Regions from separate parts of the Photobacterium sp. DA100 genome, predicted to be linked through region 1. Evidence: riboswitches for the same ligand, from Rfam matches in the RefSeq annotation. Region 1 holds a riboswitch; each other region holds the start of a gene.
The links. A riboswitch is a leader RNA that binds a small molecule or an ion and turns the genes downstream of it on or off. The one in region 1 is predicted to bind cyclic di-GMP.
Positions count from the first base shown of each region.

Region 1 (3,725 bases):
CAGGGATGAAAAATGCGCTACTCATGATAAATTCTCCATAATTATCAAAAACTAATTACCATAAACCGCTTGTAAACCAAAGAACCACTTAATGTTCAGGCGGGCTAGACGTAACCAGTCTCTGTGTGTGCGAATAAAAGCTACCACCAAAAAAGTGTGCAACAATTTGATCTGAGACAAGTTATAAATTCCCGGCAAAAAATGATCGAGGGGATTTTGAGCAAGATCACCAAATCAACAGGTTACACACCAACATTGTCCACAAGGAGAAACACTACTTTTCGATTTATCACTAAGCAGTAGAAGCGTTTGTGAGCTAGCGCTCATAAAAAAACGCTGGCTTGTGCCAGCGTTTTTCCGATCTCACCACTTGGTTAGCTATTGCTTGATCCAGGCATCTTGCCAAGCAGAACCGTATCCCGGTTCGTAGTGATACGGCGAGTCGATGTTGCACCAGCCGCCTTCAGGGAAAGGACGGCACTGGTAGGTATTGCCATCGCGGCCGAGTACCACAGTCTGGCCCGGTACATAGCTACCGATACCTTCAGGGTAGGCATAATCATAATCCCCACCACCTGAGCTCTCCTTGATAGTGATTGACTTGGCCTCGACCACCTGTTGCTCGTTGCTAGCCGGATCTGTCGCCGTCACTACCACGCTGAACGACCCCGTCTGATTGGTAGACAGTGACATACCAACACTGCTGTTATTGATAACATCATTGTCCGATGCCAATTGCTGGCCGGTGCTATCAAGCAGCGCCATGTTAATCTTGTAGTGCCCCTCAGAGCTCACCGTGGCTTCGATGTGAGCTTTACCGTCAGCCCCCAAGGTGTATTGACTTTCCAGCCCTTGGACGGTTACCGGCGCAGGCTCAATCACATCCCCATCACGCACATCGAGAGCGTAGCTATAATCTGGGTTGGTGACAAAAACCTGGTTGGCATACAGATCAGATGGCTGGTAAACGATATCGCCGGAGGCTTGTTCCACACCGATTTGAGTCACAGTCGGGTATGTCTCGTTGATCAACTGGGCCAGATCATATGACCAGGTATTGATGTTCTCGTTTGTGGCTGTGATTGACAGCTTCTCGAAAACAATTTCTGAGCCTTGTTTATTGAAGATCCGGAACCAGATGCTGTCGCCATCCTGGGCTTCTACCCCAGGCTTGACGTATTGGCCCTTAGAGGTCCACTCCGGCGGCAGCACTTCACCGTCAAAACGGATATCGCTACAGTTGTAGAAGCCTTCACCGACCGGATCATTACGCTGCCAGCGGGTTACCAGCGTGGCATCACCACTGCGACCGCTTGGCAAGGTCACATTGATTAGGTAATACTGGCCGTTGCCTTCCTCCGTCACTGCTACATTGCCTGCAGTATCAATCAGCTCCAGATCATCCCAATCCAAACGACTATGGGCAGCATTGTAGCCCGGCTTGGTCAGGTAGAACTGCCAGAAGCTCGGGTTATGCGGGGCGGTTGCGCGGTAGCGCAAGGTGAAGGTCTCACCAGCTTTCATCTCAGTACGCTGCCAGTGCTCAGAGGCCACGCTCATGCCGCTCTTGCGCGTGTCGCCACCAGAACAGATAGCCCCATCGGGCACTGCGGCTTTGACGGCATCCATATTGTTGTAATTCGGTACCAAGGCTGCAAACTCGTTCTTCTGCACCAATGGATAGGTCCCCGATTCCAAAAATGACGCGCGGCACGCCTCATTCGGGATCTGCGAGCCATCAGATGGGCCCCAGTGGCCGCCATCTGATTCACAAATCACTTGGCGGGCTGCTGGGTACTCAGCATAGCCGTGGGCATTGACGTGAAGTGAAGAAAGGGCTGCCATGACTGACATTGCGCCCAACGAAAAGTGAATAACTTTATTCATGTTTAGCTTCCATTATGATTATTGTGGGAAGCCAGCTAACGGGAAGAAGCCACTGCTTTTATCTTGCTTTTCCCAATCAGGTAACCCCGCTACCATAGAGGCAAATCATTGAAACAAACATGACCGCTCCTTAGGCCGGAAGTTTTGCGCCCTATCCTTTCAGATAATTAGCCTTTAGCTGACGATACAAAAATAGGTCACTTCAATTTGTTGGTTCGCCTTGAACCGCTCGATTAAAGAACCCGGTTATATTTATAGTGTGTTTCTAATTCACCACAAAAAATTATAAATTAACAATGGAATGGCGATCTCATTTAATTCACAGTTATTAATATTAATAAATTAATTTGACGAGATGTAATATTTCATTCACCTAAAAACATTCACCCTACAAATAATAATCCAGCCAAACCAACATGAATAATATTAGTGCACAGAGATGGTAAGTTGCACAATAACAATAAAAAACAAACAGAGCGATACGACTTTCCAGAACCTGACCGGGTTCTTGCTTTTCAAACAACGTCCACTTGCCTGCTTCATTATTTCAGCCGAAGGATGGAACAAATCACCGGCGAGTTCAGAAAAGGCCGCATAACGCAGATTGGCTTGAGGAAAGCACCCTTTTCGTATCACCAGGTCTAACCAGGATGGCAGATCGCGGCGGTAATTCCCCAAAGGTATATATTCCGGCCATCGGCTTATAGCCGGTGACGATGTAACAGTCTTAGAAAAAGAATAGGGAAAATGCCCGGTCAACATCTCGTAAATAATGATAGATACAGAATACATGTCAGACCTCATGGACAATTCTCCCCCAGACAAACACTCTGGTGATAAATATTTAATATCACCAACGGGTACGGTTTCCACTATAGGGGTATGTATTTCATCAAAGTGTTCAGAATAAACTGAACCAAAGTCAATAATAACAATTTGATCAAGTTGATTAACGATAAGGTTTTCTGGTTTGATATCGCGGTGAATAAGGCGATGACGCTGCAAAACACGAAGTGACTTAATTATCTCCTCTGCCATTAGCCGCACTTCACCTAAATCTGGCTTGGGGTTATCGTCCATCCACTGACGTAATGTTTTTCCTTCAACCCAATCACAGACATGATATAGAAAGGGGGAATGACGGGAAAAAGGATGAATCTTCATTATCCGCGGGTTAGATATCTGCTCCCCCAACCAACCCTCGCGAACGAACCCTTGCAAATACTGATAGTCCTCTGCAAAATTCAGTGAGGGCATCTTCAGTACATAGCGTTTAGTGTCAAATTCACTGACCGCCAAATAAACATGGCTCCGTGGGCCGCTGTGCAATACCCGCAGAATACGGTACTGGTCAATCCGGTTGCCTTCTTCCAGTACCGGCGGGATCACCCGCCCAGTCAACTCCTCAATATATTCATCCATGGTCAGGCTTGGCAGCGACTGGACTTCAAGCAGCACACTCGAGACATTGTCCTGGCTGCCCGATGCCAGTGCGGCCTCCACCAGCTGGCGAGCTTGCTGTTCGGCTGGCAAAACGGCCGCGGACAAAATTTGCTGCAGTTCGGCTTCGCCCAACCACTCGTGGATGCCGTCTGTTACCAACAGCAGCCGGTCAGCATGCTCTAGCCGTATTTGCTGGAAATCGACTTCAATGTGGCTGTCCATGCCCAGCGAGCGAGTGAGAAAAGACTGCTGACCATATAGCTGGCGACGGTGATCTTGGGTAAGTGGAATCAGGGTCTGATTACGGTAGAGATAGGCTCGCGTATCTCCCACATGCATTATATAAGCCGTATTGAACTTGATGATCACGGCGCAAAAGGTAGTTACCAAGCCGT
Region 1 covers NZ_CP119423.1:2,785,441-2,789,165, forward strand. The annotation lists gene yiaY (L-threonine dehydrogenase) at 1-25, opposite strand, end outside; gene PTW35_RS12735 (lytic polysaccharide monooxygenase) at 379-1,887, opposite strand; cyclic di-GMP riboswitch class I at 1,964-2,070, opposite strand; gene PTW35_RS12740 (bifunctional protein-serine/threonine kinase/phosphatase) at 2,314-3,725, opposite strand, start outside.

Region 2 (3,725 bases), on a different replicon from region 1:
CGTCCACCAGCACTACGCGCTCGCCCAGTGTTTCGTAGGCTTTTTTCACTGCCGGGAAAATTAAGCTCGCACCGCCACCGACCAAGTAGACACGGTTCGGGTTCTTGGCAAACTTCTTCGCTTCGTACGCAACCTGCTTGCCAAGCTCGTCGATTTTGGTTTCGATTTTTTCAAGGATAACTGGGATCTGGGTTTCATCATTCACGACTTCCCGCACAAAATCCAGGTTATCGCGCTGCTTGATAAGCTCATTCGCCACCAGGTAGCTTGAATCACTATCAGCAACTGCCAAGGACTTACGAGCAACATCGGTCACCATGGATACGCCAATTTCGTTATTTCCGTAAATGGCAGAGACATCATCAAATTCGCCGACAATCACCCCCATATCCAGCGTAGTCCCGCCAATATCAATGACCAGTGAGCGATTGAATTGGCTAACAGACTGCATCGTCAAAGTCGAGAGCACAGCAGGTAAACTCTCGGGCATTACTTCGACATCAATGATATCGAACAACTCACCTTTGTTGAGTTCAATTTGACGCATCAAATTATCGCGCTTGCGGGCAATTTTCGCTTCGTTTTTTTGGCAATCTTCGGCGTTGTAATATTCGGTAATAGGTAGTGTCACCACCAACTTAACCGGACCCGGTTCAATACCTGTCTGCAGCAGCGCATGGTGAACGGAAAGTAGATTCAGATCATCATACTGGTAATCAACATGCGTTGTTTCCAGGGCTTTGTCTGAAGTCATGTCGTAGGTATATTTGGTTGAGCCAATCGTATAATTAAAGATCTTCTTGTCTTTTCTCAGTGCGGCACTTTTCCAGTTTTTACGGAACGAGTTAGGAGAGATAACGGTATGTAGTTCACCTTGTTCAATCCAACTTACTTTAACGTTGGTTGAACCGTCATCAACCGCAAATTTACGTGGCGTCATTGTTTTCCTACTTTTTCTCGGTGAGAGTGATTTGTCTGCGCGAAAGTAAATAAACCACCGGCCAATGGCAAACCTAACGCAATGGTTTTGAAGCAGTTCAGCAAAACAAAAAAAATCCGACCTTTTTGTTTAATATCCTTCAGATTTGGTCGATCCGCCCGCATTGCAAGCCAATAAATGCCACCGACTTGGATCGGCTGATACACTCAAGCAGTAAACTTAATTTACCACTTTAACTTTCTTTCTATCCAGCACTCTAGTTTGGCTCATCAATAACAGCAAACAAAAAAACCAATATATACATACTCTTAAAGTTAAATCAGCCAACCATTCACACATTATTGGTGTGGGAGTAATGAAAGGCTAATGAAATAAGTATCCAGAAACACTAAATATTTCTCATTAACTCGCCCTACCACTCACAATCAATAGAAATTCAACTGACGAATAGAAAATCACCGCCCATAAACCTGACAAATAATAAAAATAGTAGACAAAAAAGCGCTGAACATATACCAGCCGCACGCATTACCAGCCATAAACTGGTCGCACCAATTTGCTAGATAAAGATCACTTATTCATTTCAATTCAAAGAGTTAATTAAAACCCCACTTCAATCAACTTCATGAAGCAATATCACATAGTGACAATTTTTCGCTCCATTCAGGCATTAGCAAAAGATTTTTCTTTGACCAAAATAAGCGCCTTTGCTACTAATTTAATGGTACTTGTGACAACGGCAAACTAAATGAAAGTTTAGGACGCAAAGCTTCCGGTCTAACGAGTTTCTCAATGATAGCGGGGCTACCTCAAGTGGAGTTTCTCCATTTACGTTGTGCTCGTATTTATTAAAACAAATGAAGCGTGATTGTAATGGGTTAATTCTATTTTTCTTAATTTATAAATAGAAAATCAATTTATCTCGCTCCCTGAACCATTATTCGTTTTAGGTAAATGGAGTTTATTCTGTGAAAAAGTCTAATCTAGCCATATTTATTGGCGGTTTACTCTCGTCTTCAATAAGCTACGCAGCCGCGCCCGGTGCCCCTACCATCGACTGGGGTGAGCACACTTACGCCCTCGTCGAGCTAAACCGTGATGCCAGCAGCTACGAAGATATCGTCGTCGGCATCCACGATACTGTTGCCGTGACGGTGTCTTGGCAGTCCTGGAGTGGCGACCCTGCCGACACGGCCAAGGTCAAACTCGATGGCAACACGGTTTGGACCGGCAGTGGCAGCGTCAAAAGCGCCACCTTTGATGTCAGCAAAGGCGGTGTCTACGACATGACTGTCGAACTATGTAACGCTGATGGCTGTAGCGAAAGTGGCAGCGTCAAGCTTACAATCGCCGACACGGATGGCAGCCACCTCGCTCCACTAGTCCCCGTGCTACAAGAGAACAACAAGCCTTACACCAATAAGTCCGGCAAGGTGGTTGGTACCTACTTTGTCGAGTGGAGTGTGTATGACCGCGCCTTCCCTATCGATAAAGTACCCGCTCAGAACCTGACGCACATTATTTACGGTTTCACCCCAATCTGTGGCGGCAACGGCATCAACGATAGCTTGAAACAGATCCCTGGCAGCTTCGAAGCACTGCAAAAAGCCTGTGCCGGACGCGACGACTTCAAAGTCGCCATCCACGACCCATGGGCTGCACTGCAAAAAGGCCAGCAGGGGGTTAACGATTGGGCTGATCCTTACCGGGGTAACTTCGGTCAAATGATGGCATTGAAGCAAGCCTATCCGGATTTAAAAATCTTGCCATCAATTGGCGGCTGGACGCTTTCTGACCCTTTTTACTTCATGCATGATGAAGCGAAACGCCGCACCTTCGTCAACTCGGTGAAAGAGTTCCTGCAGACTTGGAAATTCTTCGACGGTGTCGATATTGACTGGGAATACCCCGGCGGTAACGGAGCCCACCCTACCCTGGGCGACAAAGAAAAAGATGGCGAATTGTACGTCACACTGATGAAAGAACTGCGTGAAATGCTGGATGACCTATCGGCAGAAACCGGCCGGACTTATGAGCTGACTTCTGCCATCGGCGTCGATGTCAAAAAGATCGAGGTGGTTGATTACAGCCGTGCCCAGCAGTACATGGATTATATTTTCCTGATGAACTATGACATGTTCGGCGCATGGGATTTCAATAACTTGGGCCATCAATCCGGACTGTATGATGCCAGCCATAATCCAGCAATCACCCACACCACAGACCGTGGGGTAAACGACCTGTTGGCTCAAGGGCTTGATCCTAAAAAACTCGTCATTGGCGTGCCGAAATATGGCCGTGGTTGGAAAGGTGTCCACAACTATACCGGTGATAATCCAATGACCGGGCAAGCTACGGGCGCTATCGATGGCACATGGGAAGCCGGCGTGCTCGATTACCGTGATATTGCCAACAACCATTCGGGGGCTGGCTGGGAAGATCGCTATGACGAACAAGCCGAAGCCTCCTACAAATGGAACCCTACCACCAAGGAACTTATCTCTTACGATAATGCCAGGGCAGTACAAGCCAAAGGGAACTATGTTCAGCAAAGAGGGTTAGCCGGTCTGTTCTCGTGGGAAATCGATGCCGATAATGGCGATGTCCTCAATGCCATGCACGATGGTTTGGGGCATGGCGGAGTGACACCACCACCGGTAAACAAGCCACCTCATGCTAATGCCGGTGTCGACCAAACGGTGACAGGGCCTATCGATGTCATTATTGATGGCTCAAATTCCTACGACCCAGAGCAACAAGCAATCAGTTATTCTTGGAAGCAAAC
Region 2 covers NZ_CP119424.1:1,367,350-1,371,074, forward strand. The annotation lists gene parM (plasmid segregation protein ParM domain-containing protein) at 1-940, opposite strand, end outside; cyclic di-GMP riboswitch class I at 1,669-1,752, shown strand; gene PTW35_RS23980 (glycosyl hydrolase family 18 protein) at 1,909-3,725, shown strand, end outside.
Region 2: another riboswitch for cyclic di-GMP. It lies ahead of PTW35_RS23980 (glycosyl hydrolase family 18 protein); the one in region 1 lies ahead of PTW35_RS12735 (lytic polysaccharide monooxygenase).

Region 3 (3,725 bases), 500 kb from region 1:
CAAAAAAGATGATCAGTTGACCGATATTTGTACAACTTGGGGCTTGGATTGGCTAATGACCTTGTCTGAAGAAAGTTCAGTTAGCACTATGTAGCCACTTGCCATCAGAGGAATAAAGGCAAGCAACATAGTTTTACCTATGTGATAGTTACGATACCAATACTTGCGGGCCCTGATTTTGAGCATCAGCCCCCAACATAAAAGCAGGGCATTTAAACCGGCTATTGGGATCAATAGTGGCTGAAGTGATTGATAGGTAGTGATGTTATTTTGTACTAGGATAAATGCTAACAGGGGAGGAAGCAGGCTGAACAGAACAAGCGTTCGCATAATTCGCGGCCACTTGCCAAACTTATCCTTGAACATCTGATCACTCTGTCCTGGAAAAGGTTTGGAACAGTTCATAGTTACCCTCCGGTGTTATTTGAAACATATTTTACAAGTGTCAGTTTGCAATTAAAGGGTGTTGAGCGATTTATAAACAGTGTTGTGAGTTGATTCAATCTTTAGCGAAAATTGACAAAAAATTGGCAAGGAAATGCTTGATTGTTGACACTTGTCATTGACGCGAATAATACAAAAAAAGAGACCTTCACGATCTCTTTTTATATATGAAACTCGTCGTATTAGCTTAATTTTGCTAGTAATTCAGAGCGACGATCTTTGGGAATAACCGACCAATGTTGGCCGCTTATTGCCCCCTCTAGTGCCCACAGCAAATCGATACTGACGGTGCCTTGGTGACTGTCCTGCAATGCTTTAAAGGCATTGATTGAGCCTGCTTCTATTAAATCATCGACTGTACAAATCCCCGCTTTTTTAAGCATTCTTTCATTTGCCAGGCGAAGGTTTGGTAGGTCTTTTATTCGATCTGGTGATGCTTTGTCTTTTGTTTCTTTATCAACTTTAGCTGCATCAAGAGAGCGGGTTGCCTGCTCAATGATCTTTCCAGTGTCATTCCACCATTCGTCTGGAATGGCGTAATGTTTTGTTACGACTGGAAAGCCGCGTTTTTTATAAATATATGGCTTAAGCCCTGCCTTTTTATATTCTTGTTCGTTTTTTGCGTTGGCGCGAAGATGAAGTTTGTCATTTACAACGAGTGCAAACATTGTTTCACCCGCGAAAATTCCAAAACCACCAAACATTGAACGAGACTTAACGTTATCGAAACAACTAAATAGGCGTAAAGATTCTTTTAAAATTGGTTTGTCCATGCTTCTTCTCGGTGAAAGTTTCTTGGGTCACCTAACAACAGAGCGAGGATTCAAGAATAGCAAATATCATTACATTACACTGTCAGGAAAAAGTAAGAGTTTCCTGATGTTAGCTGCTATATCCATCGGCAACCCCGCTACCATAAGTTGACTGAGTTAATAAAAACTCCGACGACTCTTAGGCCGGAAGCTTTGCGTCCCTACCTTTCGGTAGGTTTGCCTTGTTCGTGACATTTTAAGAATATCTCATATGATATTTTTGAACTTGATCGCAACTTTCGAAATGTGATGTTGATTCCAGAAATTAACAGCTAATTTTGTTCATGAATGAATATTTTTGTCCCAAAAGCCAATATTTAACACAGTGCAATTGGATAAAAAAACGGAGGCCAATGCCTCCGTTCTAATTCCAAAAAAGTAAACGATACCGGATACTTAGTTAAGTTTCTTCACCGATTTGCGGATCACCAGTTCAGGTATCATTTCAAACACTTGGGGTGCGTGCTCTTTGTCTTTTACGCGTTGCATCAGAATTTCAACAGCACTCTTGCCCAGACGACGTTTCGGTTGGTGGATAGTCGTCAGTGGCGGCGAGAAATACGGGGCCAAATCGATATTGTCGTAGCCGACGATAGAGATGTCTTCCGGTACGTTAATTCCCGCCTGCTGGAAGGTACTGATCATTGCCATAGCCATGATATCGTTGAAGCAGAAGATAGCCGTAGGGCGTTCTTCCATGGCAATGAACTGTTTGGCTGCAGCCACGGCAGATTCACATTCGAAGTCGCCTTCGAGGATCCACTCTTCCTTAACTTCAAGGCCGGCTTCAGCCATAGCTTTTCGGTAGCCTTTCAGGCGTTCGCGACAAGCTGTCTTTTCGCTGTGGCCCGTTAAGCAACCAATCGTTTTGTGGCCATGCTCAATAAAGAACTTGGTCGCCACATACCCGCCAAGCTCGGCGTTATCCTGAATTTTATCTGTATGCGGACTTTCTGGGCCCCAATCCATGATCACCATAGGGGTCTCTTTCTGACGCTCGAGCAACTCCAGTAGCTGTTCATCCAGATCCGAGCACATCACCAGCAAGCCATCAACACGCTTTTCGGCCAACATGCGCAGGTAATCACGCTGTTTCGATAGGTTGCCTTCGGTATTGCACAAAATTAGAGTGTAACCGGCGCCATAGCAGAACTCTTCAACCCCGTGAACGACTTCGGCAAAGAAAGGGTTGGTCGATTTGGTTACCAGCATACCGATGGTTCTTGTTGTGTTGCATTTCAGGCTTCGCGCAACCGCACTTGGTGCGTAATTCAACTCTTCAACCGCAGCCAATACCTTCTTTTGCGTTGCTTCTGCGACAAAGCGCGTTTTGTTAATCACGTGAGAGACTGTGGTTGTCGATACACCAGCCATACGTGCAACATCTTTAATCGTTGCCATAGTTATTCTTCTAATAATAAAGGTCAGAGAACCTTATAAATTAATACCTTACTCAACAGAAAAATGAACTAGATCACCATTTTCTATCCGAGTAGTTCATTGTTCTGTTGGGTACGAACCGCAGAAACGGCAAAAGGCCGCATCACGAATGGGCGGCTTCGTTTCTTATTCCTGCTGTATGCTTAACATGCCATATCGCATGTGTTGCATTGTTTAATCGCTTGCGTTCACATTTTACTTAGTGTGGCCTAGAGTGCAATGATTGTTATCTCAAATTGCATAATTCGTAGCTAATGATCGGTTTTTTGCTTGCATGGTATACAACAGGGCCAAGATGCGGCCCCGTTTTAGGTGATTTGCTTAGTTATGCAGTTTGGTAAGTTGCGGACAATCTTGGGTGGACTCCGGGCTAAGCCGTTGCCGGCAGCACCACCGGGTAACCCTCTATCGGGTGGTGAGTGATGCATACTGGCCAGCCATATACAGATTTGATTGTATCCGCTGTCAGGGCTTCTTCCGGGGAACCATCGGCCTGAATTTTGCCATGGTTGATGATGACTAAGCGATCGGCGTACTGCGCCGCGAGATTAAGGTCATGGATCACGATGATGACAGCGGCACCAGCCGCTGCCATTTGCTTGGCTACAATCAGTGCGTTGTGCTGGTGGGCCAAATCGAGGGCCGAAGTGGGCTCATCCAGCATTAAGATACACTGCTCTCCGGCATGGCTGAGCTGGGTCAGCACCCTGGCGAAGTGGACGCGCTGCTTTTCACCGCCTGACATTGATGGATACAGACGTGGTGCGAGCTCGGTCACCCCGAGCATCGCCATTTTTTCCTGAGCGATTTTTTGTGTCTGCGCATTGGGAAGCTGGAGCGGGAGTGTCCCCAGCTCCACGACTTCCTGTGCCGTGAAAGCAAACGAGAGGGAGCTGTGTTGCGGGAGAACGCCAAGTCGTTTTGCTAGTTCCGAGATAGGCCAGTTTTGCCGAGGAGTGGCAAAGACATTTACCTCGCCCTCGGCCTCCACTTCACCGCATAGCACTTTGAGCAGAGTACTTTTCCCCG
Region 3 covers NZ_CP119423.1:2,285,660-2,289,384, reverse strand. The annotation lists gene PTW35_RS10620 (hypothetical protein) at 13-405, opposite strand; gene PTW35_RS10615 (TfoX/Sxy family DNA transformation protein) at 627-1,217, opposite strand; cyclic di-GMP riboswitch class I at 1,342-1,448, opposite strand; gene PTW35_RS10610 (substrate-binding domain-containing protein) at 1,653-2,657, opposite strand; gene PTW35_RS10605 (heme ABC transporter ATP-binding protein) at 3,067-3,725, opposite strand, start outside.
Region 3: another riboswitch for cyclic di-GMP. It lies ahead of PTW35_RS10615 (TfoX/Sxy family DNA transformation protein); the one in region 1 lies ahead of PTW35_RS12735 (lytic polysaccharide monooxygenase).